One region of the Dickeya ananatis genome, then DNA from elsewhere that is predicted to be linked to it. Evidence: predicted binding sites of a transcription regulator. Region 1 holds the regulator's gene; the other holds the start of a gene.
What was found. The regulator LexA, encoded in region 1, represses DNA repair genes until DNA is damaged. The targets are predictions, from matches to a motif close to TNCTGTATGTACATACAGNA.
Positions count from the first base shown of each region.

Region 1 (7,812 bases):
ACGGCTGCAGGTGGAAGAGCAGCAGCCTTATCAGTTGATTGCATCGCCAGATGAATCTGCCAATGCCCTCCATCTGCGTCAGCAGGTCTGGATCCACCATGTGAATCTGGCCGCCGGTGAACAACATCACCTGACACTGAACGGCAACCGGGCTTATCTGCAGTCGATTTACGGTACTCTGCATATTAATGGGAATAGCGCGCCGATACCGAGCGTATTGCGTTGTGGCGACGGTGCGTTTGTTCAGCAGGAAAAGAGTCTTATCGTTCGGGCAGAAACCGCCGCACGTGCATTACTGATAGACCTGGTGGTCTAAGTGCCTTCGGGCTCAGCAGACGAATCCCCCTAATGCGGGAGCCACCCAAGTAACCTCGATGTCGCTATCTCGGCGTTTTTGTCCAGTCATGATAATATGCCGGGATAATTTCACACTCGCTTCAGGGTTACTGCAATGGATTCAACCAATCCGGACAAACTTGTTGCCCAGGCTGAACAGCTTTGTCAGCAACGCAATGTACGTCTGACGCCTCAACGTCAGGAGGTGTTGCGTTTGATGGCCCTGCAGCCTGGTGCGATCAGCGCGTATGATCTGCTGGATCTGCTCCGTGTTTCCGAACCGCAGGCCAAACCCCCAACCGTCTATCGCGCACTGGATTTTTTGCTGGAACAAGGTTTTATCCATAAGGTGGAATCTACCAACAGTTATGTACTGTGCCATCATTTTGAGGAACACAGCCATACGTCGGCGCTGTTTATCTGCGATCGGTGCGGACAAGTGACAGAACGCCAGACGGAAGGGGTGGAAGAAACCCTGCACCAGCTAGCCAAACAGGCAGGTTTTGCCTTGCGTCACAGCGTGGTGGAAGCGCATGGTTTGTGTGGCGAATGCCAACAGGTTGAATCTTGCGAACATCGGGACAGTTGCCATCACGATCACAGCATCCCCGTGAAAAAACGCTGAACAGCGAAAACGATGAGGTGCCAAGTGTGAAGCGCTGCTTCACACTGCTTTATCCTGATTTCTCTTGAATCCATTGCTTCTCCTGAATTCATTTCTGAATTCATCGCCCTTCCCTGACGCAAACCGGAGATCAAACCGGGAAATAAAAGGTGCCCATCCAGACACACTGGACACCAGTATGGGCAATGCGCATCACCCATCAAGGGCGGACTGGAACAGGGGCGTCAGCTCCAGTCGCTGTTGCGGATAACACCCACCGCCAACCCTTCAATGGAGAAGTTTTGCTCACGCAAATCGACAACGATCGGTGAAAACTCTTTATTTTCTGCCAGCAACTGAACAATGTTGCCCTGCTTTTTCAAGCGTTTAACTGTCACTTCATCTTCAATGCGCGCGACAACAACCTGACCGTTACGCACATCCTGCGTTTTATGTACCGCCAGCAGGTCACCATCCAGAATTCCGATGTCTTTCATCGACATCCCACTCACCCGCAGCAGAAAATCAGCGCTGGGTTTAAACATTGCGGGATCAACCTGATAGTGACATTCGATATGCTGCTGAGCCAGCAGCGGTTCACCGGCGGCGACACGGCCAATTAACGGCAGACCTTGGTCTTCTTCTTCCATCAACAGGCGGATTCCACGAGAAGCGCCCGTCACAATTTCAATGACGCCTTTACGTGCGAGCGCCTTGAGGTGTTCTTCGGCTGCATTGGGCGAGCGGAAGCCCAACTGACTGGCAATTTCGGCCCGGGTGGGCGGCATACCGGTTTGTGAAATATGATCGCGAATCAGATCATAAACCTGCTGTTGTCTGGTAGTTAGCGCTTTCATTCCGCCCCCTGTTTGTTTATACAGTTTCGCTGTGAGTATATACAGGGAAAGTGCCTATGGGAACCGCGAGATTGCTATTGCACGGATTTTTCTGTGATTATGCAGAGCGTCACGCAAAACGGCTCCACAGTATCCCGCCCCACACGACTGCCGCCAACAGACAGGCGACGAATACCGCCGCCGAGCCGATGTCTTTGGCCCGGCCTGACAATTCGTGGTAATCCGTACCGACGCGATCCACCACCGCCTCAATCGCACTATTGACCAGCTCAAACAGTACGATCAACACGACTGCGCCGATCAACAGCAGTCGTTCCACCATGGAAACCGGCAACCAGCAGGCAATAATCACCGCGACCAGCGTAAGCAGGAGTTCCTGTCGAAACGCCGCCTCATGCTGCCATGCCTGTTTCAATCCTTGCAGCGAATAACCCGTCGCTTTGATGATGCGGGTCATTCCGGTTGCTTTGTTCATGCGTACTCCGCCTTTAATTTGTGGTTGGCCATGATTTTAACGCGCAGCCCTGGTTTCATCACCACAGATATCCTGTCTGGTTTCTGGTATCCTTGGCCCGAATTGCTAACAAGAGGCTTCTGGTTGTTATGTCAGGTTGGCGTATAATTTACTATAAACTACTGAATTTCCCGCTAAAATTACTGGTTAAAAGTAAGGTCATTCCACAGGATCCCGTTAATGAACAACGGTTGGATCCGGCGCGGCCCATTTTCTATGTCCTGCCTTACAACTCCAAGGCGGATTTGCTGACTCTGCGCACGAAATGTCTGGAGCAAGGCCTGCCCGATCCGCTGCAACCACTGCAGATCGATGGAAAAACCTTACCGAGCTACGTTTTCGTTAATGATGGCCCGCGTCTGTTCCGTTATTACGTGCCTAAACAGCAGTCGATAAAGCTGTTCCACGATTATCTGGATCTGCATCGCAACAATCCGCAACTCGATATACAGATGGTGCCGGTATCCGTCATGTTCGGTCGTTCGCCTGGCCGCGAAGGGCAGAGTCAGGGCACACCACATCTGCGCCTGTTGAACGGTATTGAAAAATTCTTCGCCGTGTTATGGCTGGGACGCGACAGCTTTGTACGTTTCTCCGTCCCCGTATCACTGCGTTACATGGCAACCGAGCACGGCACCGATAAGACTATCGCCCACAAGCTGGCACGCGTAGCACGGATGCACTTTTCTCGTCTGCGGCTGGCGGCAGTCGGCCCGCGTTTGCCGGTCCGCCAGGAGCTGTTCAATAAGTTGCTGTCTTCCCGCGCTATCGCCAAAGCGATTGACGATGAAGCGCGGGTGAAAAAGATTTCGCATGACAAAGCCCAACAAAACGCCATCACGCTGCTGGAAGAGATTGCTGCCGACTTCTCCTATGAAGCCGTGCGGTTATCAGACCGTGTACTGAGCTGGACCTGGAACCGCTTGTACCAGGGCATCAACGTGCATAATGCCGAACGGGTGCGTCAGCTGGCACAAGACGGGCACGAAATCGTCTATGTCCCCTGCCACCGCAGCCACATGGACTATCTGCTGCTCTCCTACGTTTTGTACCATCAGGGCCTGGTGCCGCCGCATATCGCTGCCGGCATCAACCTTAACTTCTGGCCGGCTGGCCCCATTTTCCGTCGTCTCGGCGCGTTCTTCATCCGCCGCACGTTCAAGGGCAACAAACTCTATTCCACGCTGTTTCGCGAGTATCTGGGTGAGTTGTTCACCCGGGGTTATTCGGTGGAATACTTTGTCGAAGGCGGCCGTTCCCGTACTGGTCGTTTGCTGGAGCCCAAGACCGGCACACTAGCCATGACCATTCAGGCGATGCTGCGCGGTGGAACTCGCCCGATCACATTAGTGCCGATTTACATCGGCTATGAGCATGTGATGGAGGTGGGCACCTACGCGAAAGAGCTGCGCGGCGCGACCAAAGAGAAAGAGGGTTTCCTGCAAATGGTGCGCGGGTTACGCAAACTGCGCAACCTCGGTCAAGGATACGTGAACATCGGCGAACCGCTGTCGTTGACCACGTACCTCAACCACCACGTACCACAGTGGCGTGATGCCATCGATCCTATCGATCCGCAACGACCAGCCTGGCTGACGCCAACCGTGCAGGATATCGCCGATAACATCATGGTGCGTATCAACAATGCCGCGGCGGCCAACGCAATGAACCTGTGTTGTACTGCGCTGCTCGCCTCCCGCCAGCGGGCGTTAACCCGTGAGCAGATGGAAGAGCAACTGGAGTGTTACCTGCAACTGCTGCGTAATGTCCCTTACAATCAGGATGCCACCGTGCCGAATCGAACCGCTGCCGAGCTGTTGGATCACGCACTGGGTATGGATAAGTTCGAAGTGGAGAAGGATAACGTCGGCGATATTATCATCCTGCCGCGCGAGCAGGCGGTGTTGATGACGTACTATCGCAATAACATCCAGCATATGCTGGTACTGCCGTCGTTAGTTGCCAGCATCGTGATGCACTGCCGCCGTATTACAACCGCCGAGCTGCTGCGCCAGATAACACTGATTTATCCGCTGCTACAGGCTGAATTGTTCCTGTATTACGAGAAAACCGCACTGGCGGACGTACTGAATGATCTGGTCGCCGAGCTGGCGAATCAGCAACTGATTCAGACCCGAGATGATGTGCTGGAACTGAACCCTGCACGAATCCGTACGTTGCAATTGCTGGCCGCCGGTGTGCGTGAAACGCTGCAGCGTTATGCCATTACGCTGGCGTTGCTGAACGCCAACCCGTCCATCAGCCGTGGTGCGCTGGAGAAAGAAAGCCGCAGTATGGCGCAGCGTCTGTCTGTATTGCATGGTATTAATGCGCCAGAGTTTTTCGACAAGGCGGTCTTCTCAACGCTGGTCAACACATTGCGTAACGAAGGGTACGTCAGCGATACGGGTGAAGCCGTGCTGGAACATGTGCAGGCAATTTACGCCATACTGGGTGAACTGCTCACGCCAGAAGTCAAACTCACCATTGAAAGTGCCAGCCTGGCGCAGGAAAGCAGCGAAAGCGAACCCGCTGTGAGTCTGGCTGAAAAGGAAAAAGAAAAGGAAGACGTCGAGTAACGATGAAGCCCTGCGCAGACGCGCAGGGCTGTTTTACCACTCAATAACCGCCCTGTTGCGATAAAACAGCCAGCCACAAAACTATTTTTCTTTTATAAAACTATCTTGCTTTTATAAAACAACCTTTCTTTTATAAAACCATCTTTCTTTTACAAAACAATCTGCTACAAACAGCTTACTACAGAAAACCGGCTACAAACCAAACAGGATGCCGAAAAACAGCACCATGCCGACATAATTGTTATTGTTGAATGCCCGGAAGCAGTCATCACGTTCACGCCCGGCAATCAGCCGTTGCTGATAAGCGAACAAGGCAGCAGCCACCAGCACCGACCAGTAGAAAATCTGGCTCAACCCCATCATCCTTCCTAGTGCCAGCATCGCCACCAGCGTCATCAGTTGCAGTACGCCGATAATCAAGGTGTCATGACGGCCAAACAAGATGGCGGTGGATTTTATCCCAATCTTGAGATCATCGTCGCGATCTACCATCGCGTATTCGGTGTCATACGCGATGGTCCAGCAAATGTAGGCAAAAAACATCAGCCAACAGGCGGCAGGCAAGGATTCGCTAACGGCGGCATACGCCATCGGGATAGACCAGCCAAACGCGGCTCCTAAAACCAGTTGTGGCAGATGGCTAACGCGTTTCATGAATGGATACACCCACGCCAGCGCCAGCGCGGCAACCGATAACCAGATAGTCAGCGGGTTCATGGTCAGTACCAAACCAAACGCCAGCAATACCAGAACAACAAACAGCACCTTGGCAGATTGTTCACTCACTAACCCGGCGGGTAACGGTCGTGCGGCGGTACGTTTGACGTGCCCATCGAAATGGCGATCGGCGTAGTCATTAATCACACACCCTGCGGCACGCATCAAAAATACCCCTGCCACAAACACCAGTAACGTCCAGAGCGTCGGTGCGCCACGTCCTGCCAGCCATAATGCCCACAGTGTTGGCCATAACAGCAATAACGTGCCAATCGGCTTATTAATACGCATCAAACGGAAATACGCACCCCAGCGTCCTGACGTTAACAATCTTTCCAACGCCTGATTCTCCTTTTGCATTCAGCCCTGATGGGCGTCGGGGAAATAAACGGGGGCATCCGGCAAAAATAGCTCGGTAATCAGCAACGGATTGCCCGACAAAAGCAAACGCGCACGCCGCACCCACAGCGCGCCACATCGACCAGTTTGAATCACATCGCGCGGCGGTGGCCCTTGCAGGAACAAATAACGCCCCAGTGGCGTATTGCCAATCTGCGTCAGGTCAATATCAGCCTCTTCCAGCGTCTGCTCCGGTATCACAGTGCGGCCGAATAACCAGGGCTTGCCGTCACCTGACAGCGTAACCTCACGTAGCCAATAGCGCTCACTCAACGGCAACAACGCCGCTTCACCCGCCACCTCTGGCGACGAGACAAACTGCTCCTGCCCGACTTGTACCGTCAGGCGTAAGCAATGCCGTTCAAGACGGCGCGTCATAGACTCGTGGTAAACCAGCCAGTCCATCACCGACGCAGGTAATTCTTCAGGCGCGCACCACTCAACCGAGTGCAGGCTAGCCAACGCCTCATCAGACATCTCTTCCATTCCACCCGGTGTTTAATAAATAAAACGCGCTTATTGTAACGCAGAAGCTCATTGTAGCGAAGAAGCGTGCGCTGATAACAGGTTCCGAACCCCGCGTTAACGATTTGAGCGATTTTCACACAAGATAGCTATCCAGCTCACAGCCTGTTGCAAATGCATGGTGCGGCGTCACGCATCAGATACGTTGTAAATAGATGCGCTGTAAAGACGTCACGGGCGAGCGCAACACACCAGAGCGCTGGCACCATAAAAAAAACTACCCGGCGAAAGCCGGGTAGTTTCTTGTGCGACGGGTATCGTAGCGAAGATATCGCTACGACGGCGCGGCTGATTACATCATGCCACCCATACCACCCATGCCGCCCATGCCACCAGCAGCACCTAAATCAGGCGCATCGCCTTTCGGCAGCTCGGTCACCATACATTCGGTGGTGATCATCAGGCCCGCTACGGAAGCCGCGTACTGCAGAGCAGAACGGGTTACCTTGGTCGGATCCAGAATACCCATGTCGATCATGTTGCCATACTGCTCGGTTGCCGCGTTGTAACCGTAGTTACCTTCACCCGCTTTCACGTTGTTAGCAACCACAGACGGCTCTTCACCGGCGTTGGAAACGATCTGACGCAGCGGCGCTTCCATGGAGCGCAGTGCAACACGGATACCCACGTTCTGGTCTTCGTTGTCGCCAGTCAGTTTGCTGATAGAGGCCGCTACGCGCACCAGCGCCACGCCACCACCGGCAACCACGCCTTCTTCAACGGCAGCACGGGTCGCGTGCAGCGCATCTTCAACGCGGGCTTTCTTCTCTTTCATTTCAACTTCGGTCGCAGCACCGACTTTGATAACCGCAACACCGCCAGCCAGTTTAGCTACGCGCTCCTGCAGTTTTTCACGATCGTAGTCGGAAGTCGCTTCTTCGATCTGCTGGCGAATCTGGGTAACACGACCCTGAATTGCCGCTTCGTCGCCCACGCCATCGATGATGGTGGTGGTGTCTTTGTTGATAACCACACGTTTAGCCTGGCCCAGATCTTCCAGCGTCGCTTTTTCCAGCTCCAGACCGATTTCTTCAGAAATCACAGTACCGGCAGTCAGGGTAGCGATGTCCTGCAGCATAGCTTTACGACGGTCACCGAAGCCCGGCGCTTTCACCGCAGCAACTTTCACGATACCGCGCATGGTGTTAACCACCAGCGTTGCCAGCGCTTCGCCTTCTACGTCTTCAGCGATGATCAGCAACGGTTTGCCAGCTTTGGCAACAGCTTCCAGCACCGGCAGCATTTCGCGGATGTTGGAGATTTTTTTGTCAGCCAGCAGGA
Region 1 is NZ_CP040816.1:3,589,449-3,597,260, forward strand. It holds gene FGI04_RS15920 (pirin family protein) at 1-316, shown strand, start outside; gene zur (zinc uptake transcriptional repressor Zur) at 452-961, shown strand; gene lexA (transcriptional repressor LexA) at 1,186-1,797, opposite strand; gene FGI04_RS15935 (diacylglycerol kinase) at 1,907-2,272, opposite strand; gene plsB (glycerol-3-phosphate 1-O-acyltransferase PlsB) at 2,401-4,890, shown strand; gene ubiA (4-hydroxybenzoate octaprenyltransferase) at 5,083-5,967, opposite strand; gene ubiC (chorismate lyase) at 5,968-6,483, opposite strand; gene groL (chaperonin GroEL) at 6,824-7,812, opposite strand, start outside.

Region 2 (7,812 bases), 1.5 Mb from region 1:
TCAATTCCCGCCAGCATTTTGCCGCTAATAAAGTGAAACGCTTCTTTATCAGCTCACCCTATACCTCTCTGAGTGGCAATTATATTATTTTTATTTCCCAACCTATTCTGGATGATGCAGGACATTACCTCGGTTATGTCGGTGGTTCGCTTTACCTTAATAACCGGCGCATTCTGAATGAATTCATGAATACACAATTTAGCAATGACAGCTTTAATACTTACGTCATTGATAACGAAGGCACCATTATTTACCACCACGATATTGCGCAAGTCAGTACTAAATTTAATGATCCCACCCTCTTGTCGTCGATTAAAGGCCAGGATAAAGGCAGCTTTATGATGCTAGATGAACAGGGTATTCCCTCACCGGCTGCCTTTATCAGAACGCACAAATCGGGCTGGATTATTATTACCCAGCAATCATTCCACTCCATTGAAGAAGCGCTGAACAATGTCATGCTGAATGTGCTAAAACAAGGCACGCCGCTGGGTGTTGTCAACCTGCTGATGCTCAGCATTCTGGCCTATTACATCGCCAAACCGCTGCGTCAGTTAGCCAAATCAGCCAGTAGCATGGAACAGCTCGGCGTGATTAGTAAAATCCGGGCGGTTAAAGCCTGGTATCAGGAGATAGAACAGCTCAAGCGGGTACTACTGATGGGGACAGTGCTGTTGCACAAGCGTATTGGTCGCCTCAGTTCAGAAGCGCACACCGACCCGCTTTCCGGCATGTTGAACCGGCGAGGTATGCTGGAAAGCATGGAAGAGATCCGGGGTGAATATAAAAAAGTCTCGGTCATCGCCATTGATATCGATCATTTCAAATCGATCAACGACTCTTTTGGGCATGACGTGGGGGACACGGTTATTCGTAAACTGAGCCAGCAAATCCGCAAGAACTTCCGCAAAACCGACCTGGTCTGCCGGATTGGTGGCGAAGAGTTTCTTATTTTGCTGCCCGGCGCTGATATCCATGTCGCGACAGTGATAGCCGAGCGGTTACGCAATAATGTCGCCAACACGGTCTACCTGCCAGGTGCGCACCACCATCAGGTTACCATTTCCATCGGCGTGACCACCTTTAACCCGCAAAAATCCGCGCTGGATATCGCCATTAAAACGGCAGATAACGCGCTGTACAAAGCGAAAAACGGCGGGCGGAATCAGGTGGTGGTGGAATACCTCTCTGACGACATTTCACTGGTGCAACACTAAACGGCTCGGCCTACCGGACCGGGCTACCAACAACACATCTTTACCGGTTATTCCCCCTGCAACGTCACCACCAGCGAGCGGCTGCCGCCGTGGTTACGGTGTTCACACAGGTAAATCCCCTGCCAGGTGCCAACATGCAACCGACCGTTGCGTACCGGTAGCATCAGGCTACTGCCCAACAGGCTGCTCTTCAGGTGCGCAGGCATGTCGTCACTGCCTTCATAGGTATGGCGGTAATAAGGTTCATCTTCTGGCACCAACTGGTTAAAGAAGTTCTCGAAGTCCTGGCGCACGGTGGGGTCGGCATTTTCATTGACTGTCAGCGACGCTGACGTGTGGCAGATAAACACATGCAGCAACCCGACCTTCACCTGACGCAAATCCGTCACCTGCCCCAGCACTTCATCGGTGATCAAATGAAAACCACGCGACCGGGGTTTAAGCCGAATATCGTATTGTTTCCACATTTCATCTCTCCTGTGGTGGTAACCCATCGCCAGAGGATGCCATAAAAAAGCGCGGCACGCCGCGATGAGGCTGTAAACAAACAGGCTATTGTTTTTTATAGGCGAATTTATGCCAGAACGGTAAAAAGTTTCGTGCGTAGTAAAAGTAGTGATTCTTTTGCAACGTCATCGCACGCACGACAAGGAGAGGCTCAAACGCCGCCTCTCATTGACCACTGGCTTGATAGCTAAATATGAACCCTGACGGGCCAGCGCAAGCGCTGTTCGGGCCGCCCGTGACGTGGTTACTCGCCCCATCCATGGGGCTCGCCCTTCGGGCCAGCGTAAACGCTGTTCAAAAACGTTCCCGACGTTTTTGTCCGGCACGGCACGGGCTTTCGCCGCGTATATGCGGCTCACCCGGCGAATCCGCTAGCCTCAGCACAGTTTTGACGCTGGAAAAACCACTTCCGTCAAATTAGGAAGGTTTATCAATAAACTAAACTGATCAACCCCGATCCAGAATCGGTTTCAGGAACCGGGCGGTGTGGGATTGCTCGCACTGGGCTACCGTTTCCGGCGTGCCGGACACCAGAATCTCGCCGCCGCCGCTGCCCCCTTCCGGGCCCAGATCGACTATCCAGTCAGCGGTTTTGATCACATCCAGATTGTGCTCGATCACCACAATGGTGTTGCCCTGATCGCGCAACTGGTGCAAAACCGCCAGCAACTGCTGAATATCGGCAAAATGCAGGCCAGTCGTCGGCTCGTCCAGAATATACAGCGTCTGCCCAGTGCCACGCTTCGACAGCTCACGCGCCAGCTTCACGCGCTGCGCCTCCCCGCCGGACAACGTGGTGGCCGACTGCCCCAAACGGATGTAAGACAAACCGACATCGATCAGGGTTTGCAGCTTACGCGCCAGCGCCGGAATGGCATCAAAGAACTCGCGGGCGTCTTCGATGGTCATTTCCAGCACTTCATGGATGCTCTTGCCCTTGTATTTAATCTCCAGCGTTTCGCGGTTATAGCGTTTGCCTTTGCACTGGTCACAGGGCACATAAATATCCGGCAGGAAGTGCATTTCCACCTTGATAACACCGTCGCCCTGACAGGCTTCGCAACGCCCGCCGCGCACGTTAAAACTAAACCGACCGGGGTTATAGCCGCGGCTGCGCGCTTCCGGTACACCGGCGAATAACTCGCGGATAGGCGTAAACACGCCGGTGTAGGTGGCCGGGTTCGAGCGAGGGGTACGACCGATCGGGCTTTGATCGATGTCGATCACCTTATCGAACTGCTCCAGCCCCTGGATCTCGCGGTACGGTGCCGGTTCGTTCAGTTCACCGCCGTTAAGCTGGCGCTGGGCAATCGGGAACAGCGTATCGTTGATCAGCGTCGATTTACCGGAACCGGACACCCCGGTAATACAGGTGAACAGCCCGACTGGCAGCGTCAGGGTCACGTCTTTGAGGTTGTTGCCGCGCGCACCAATCAGCTTCAGTACTTTAGACGGATCCGCCTGCACACGCTGCGCCGGGATCTCGATTTTGCGCACGCCGCTCAGGAACTGCCCGGTCAGCGATTCCGGCACCGCCATAATCTGCGTGGCCGTGCCTTCGGCAATCACCTGACCGCCGTGTACGCCAGCACCGGGACCGATATCGATAATATGGTCAGCGGCACGGATGGCGTCTTCATCGTGCTCCACCACAATCACCGTGTTACCAAGGTTACGCAGGTGGATCAATGTTTCCAGCAGGCGCTCGTTATCACGCTGATGCAGGCCGATAGACGGTTCGTCCAGCACATACATCACCCCAACCAGACCGGCACCGATTTGGCTCGCCAAACGAATACGCTGCGCTTCGCCGCCCGACAAGGTTTCCGCCGAGCGCGACAGCGACAGGTAATTCAGACCCACGTTAACCAGAAAACGCAGCCGATCGCCGATTTCTTTCAGCACTTTTTCGGCGATTTTCGCCCGTTGGCCGCTCAGCTTGATGTTATGGAAAAACGCCATCGCATGGCCGATGCTCATGTCAGCAATCTGTGGCAGCGTGGTCTGCTCCACGTAAACGTGGCGCGCTTCTTCACGCAAGCGGGTGCCATTACAGCTGGCGCACGGCCGGTTGCTGATGAATTTCGCCAGTTCTTCGCGTACAGCGGTCGATTCCGTCTCTTTGTAGCGGCGCTCCATATTGTTGAGCACCCCTTCGAACGGATGACGGCGCACCGAGGTATCGCCACGATCGTTGATATATTTGAACTCGATATTCTCTTTGCCGGAACCGTACAGAATTACCTTGTGAATCGCCGGGCTGAGGCTATCGAACGGCGCTTCCACATCGAACTCATAGTGCTCCGCCAGTGAGCGCAGCATCTGGAAATAGTAGAAATTACGGCGATCCCAGCCGCGGATCGCGCCGCCTGCCAGCGATAATTCGCCGTTTTGCACCACACGCGCCGGGTCAAAAAACTGCTGTACGCCCAGCCCGTCACACGTTGGGCAGGCACCCGCCGGGTTATTGAATGAAAACAGTCGCGGCTCCAGCTCATGCATGCTGTAACCACACACCGGGCAGGCAAAGTTAGCGGAAAAGAGCAGCTCTGGCGCGTTCGGATCATCCATATCCGCCACCACAGCGGTGCCGCCGGACAACTCCAGCGCGGTTTCGAACGACTCCGCCAAACGCTGCGCCAAATCGCTGCGTACTTTAAAGCGGTCTACCACCACTTCAATGGTGTGCTTTTTCTGGAGTTCCAGTTTCGGCGGGTCTGACAGGTCGCACACTTCACCGTCGATACGCGCGCGGATGTAGCCCTGCGTCGCCAGGTTCTCCAGCGTCTTGGTGTGCTCGCCTTTACGTTCTTTCACGATAGGTGCCAGCAGCATCAATCGCTTGCCTTCCGGCTGTGACAAGACGTTGTCCACCATCTGGCTGACGGTCTGGGCATCCAGCGGAATATCGTGTTCCGGGCAGCGTGGCTCACCGACTCGGGCAAACAACAAACGCAGGTAATCGTGGATTTCAGTGATGGTGCCGACGGTAGAACGCGGGTTATGTGACGTAGATTTCTGTTCGATGGAAATGGCGGGCGACAGCCCTTCGATGTGGTCCACATCCGGCTTTTCCATCAATGACAGGAACTGGCGCGCGTAAGCCGATAGCGACTCCACATAACGACGTTGCCCTTCGGCATACAGCGTATCGAACGCCAGCGAGGATTTGCCCGAACCGGATAACCCCGTCACGACGATAAGCTTATCACGCGGAATAATCAGGTTGATGTTCTTCAGGTTATGGGTACGGGCACCACGAATCTCAATCTTATCCATGCACACTTTTCCCGCAGTAGACGCTGTTCTTTTTATCCTTTACCTAAGAAAGGAAACCAGTAGAAACGGCCGATTATGGCACAAACAAAACTGAATGGATATCCAGTATCTGATGGCAATTTCTGCAACGGTGGAAAAAAGAATGCGGTTCGCCTCGCGGGTATTATCTGACTCAATGGCGTGATATAGTTTTTCGTTTAAAATTTATAGATGTGATTGTTCAGGAGACACCAACATGGCCAGCAGAGGCGTTAACAAAGTGATTCTTATCGGGAATCTGGGTCAGGACCCGGAAGTCCGTTACATGCCGAATGGCGGCGCAGTCGCTAACCTGACTCTGGCCACGTCGGACAGCTGGCGCGACAAGCAGACCGGCGAGCAGAAAGAGCGTACAGAGTGGCACCGCGTCGCACTCTACGGCAAGCTGGCGGAAATCGCCGGTGAGTACCTGCGCAAAGGCTCTCAGGTGTATATCGAAGGTCAGTTGCGTACCCGCAAATGGCAGGATCAGAGCGGCCAGGATCGCTACACCACTGAAGTGGTGGTCGATATCTCCGGCAGCATGCAAATGCTGGGCGGCCGCACCGGCGGCGGCGCACCTGCTGCTGGTGGCAACATGGGCGGCAATATGGGTGGAGGTAACGCGCCACAAGGTGGTTGGGGTCAACCGCAACAGCCGCAGCAAGCCAACCAGTTCAGCGGTGGCGGTCAATCCCGTCCGCAGCAAAGCGCGCCGATGCCGGGCAACGAACCGCCGATGGATTTTGACGACGACATTCCGTTCTGATAAGCGTCATCAATGCCGGGGCCAACACAGGTTCCGGTATTATCCCCTTACAACGCGCCCTGCCTTTGCAGGGCGTTCGTTTATATCGCTATTCCCCTGCATTCAGCGCATCGCCGATGGCGTAATAATGCCCACCCGCCACGTGATGCAGGCTACGCCATGTCGGGTCGGCCTTCTCAAAATGCCAGTGACCGTCACTGAAGACTCGTGAATCCGCCCAGGCAGCGATGACCTCACCGATAAAAAGGTCGTAGGTTTGCTGATTGTGAGCTTCAGGGATCAGCTTGCACAGCAGCCACGCTGCACAACCGGCCACCAACGGCACATCTGATTCGCTGGTGCGAAACAGTTCCACCTGGCAGTGCGCCAGTTTATCCGGGTTATCCCGCAGGCTGATATTCCCGACCCGGTTGGTTAATTGCAGTTGTGCCACTGTCGGCACCTGAATAGCGAAATAGCCGCTGTTTTCCAGCAGCTCGCGTGTTTTGGTCGCTTTATCCAGCACGACAGTCAGCTTAGGTGGTGCAAAATCCAGCCCACAGCACCAGGCCGCCGCCATCACATCCTCAACCCCGTTATGGCAGGCCGACACCAACACCGTCGGCCCGTGGTTAACCAGCCGATAGGCTTTTGCCAGCTCAACCGGTGAAATTGCGCTATTCATGTTTAACTCCTGCGTTATACATAGTGTTCTGGCATACATAGTGTCCTGACACTTACACCAAATGTTCAGAGCTCACGGTTCGCACACCCGCAACGGGGTTCAACGCCGCGTCCAGTAACGCATCGGCAATCCGCTGTGCAGGGTTTATGTGCAAAGCCCGTGGCAGCACCGGATGCAATACACGCAATACCTGTTGTGCCGCCCATTCACCGGGCCGCCGTGCGTGTCGCTCACCGCCAATCAGCCCTGGGCGCACCAGCGTCAGTGAGGCAAAACCCACCCCAGCCAGATCACGCTCCACGTCACCTTTCACCCGGTTGTAGAAAAACCGCGACGTAACGCTCGCCCCTCTGGCTGAATTCAGCACGTAGGTCGGCGTGCCGTGGTGCTTAGCCAGACGTGCAACCGCCAGTGGGTAGTCATGATCAACCCGGTAGAACGCCGCCTGGCTCCCTGCCGTTTTAATGGTGGTGCCCAGCGTGCAGATAACGGCATCGGCCTGCCACCAGTCAGCATCTTGCGGCAAGTGTTCAAAACTCACCTGCGGTGCCAGCAGTTTGTCGTGAGCAGGTAATTCACGCCGTACCGGTGCCGTCACCTGCGTAATACGCGACTCTGCCAGTGCTTTTAATAGCACCTGATGGCCGACTAACCCGGTTGCGCCTACAAGTAGTAGTTTCATGCGTATCTCCCTGTTTGGCTGTGTCTATTTTCCGTTATGGCACAGCAGCGAAGGACTTCATTGTACTCGCATCACTTTACCTGAGTATTCCGTGGTACTGACCAAGTTTACTACCGATTTTTACGTACTCTTTATGGGGAAGACGTTATGGGGAAAAAGCCTTTCTGGCGATACCACAGAGGAGAAGACCATGCCTGTAGAAATTCAAGAGAACGAGGTAAAAACGGCAACTGCCGCAGAGGGAATACACTACCCTGCTTTGTCCAGCTGTATGTCTATCACCTGTATTTTGAGTAATGGCAGTAAAGTCGGTGCCCACGCATTTCAATTTGGTGACTATGGCATAACATTGATCAATCGAATGAAGGCACTGGTTGGTAACAATGCGGTCGTTGCCGTCAAAGCCAAAGGCCATGGGGGCTGTTGGGGAAAAGCGCTGGAATCTCAGGCGGAATTGGCCCCAATCGCAGTTCAGCAATGGAAAAATGCCAATCCCACGATCGCCAGAGATCCAACGACCCTGGAGCTAACACCTTATCTGCAATCCCTGTTTATTACCGCTGATCCGGTGGCATTTACACACTGGCTCAATGCCCAATTCAACATCCAAAACGCAACCTTCACCGATATGGACGATGATGGGGATGTCAATGTCGACGCCAACGGCAACTTTTTC
Region 2 is NZ_CP040816.1:298,810-306,621, reverse strand. It holds gene FGI04_RS01295 (sensor domain-containing diguanylate cyclase) at 1-1,217, shown strand, start outside; gene FGI04_RS01290 (secondary thiamine-phosphate synthase enzyme YjbQ) at 1,265-1,684, opposite strand; gene uvrA (excinuclease ABC subunit UvrA) at 2,172-5,003, opposite strand; gene FGI04_RS01280 (single-stranded DNA-binding protein) at 5,239-5,790, shown strand; gene FGI04_RS01275 (flavin reductase family protein) at 5,879-6,454, opposite strand; gene FGI04_RS01270 (Rossmann-fold NAD(P)-binding domain-containing protein) at 6,507-7,136, opposite strand; gene FGI04_RS01265 (hypothetical protein) at 7,135-7,812, shown strand, end outside.
Region 2: uvrA (excinuclease ABC subunit UvrA) is a predicted target of LexA. The motif match lies at 5,092-5,111, and genes of this name have one in related genera.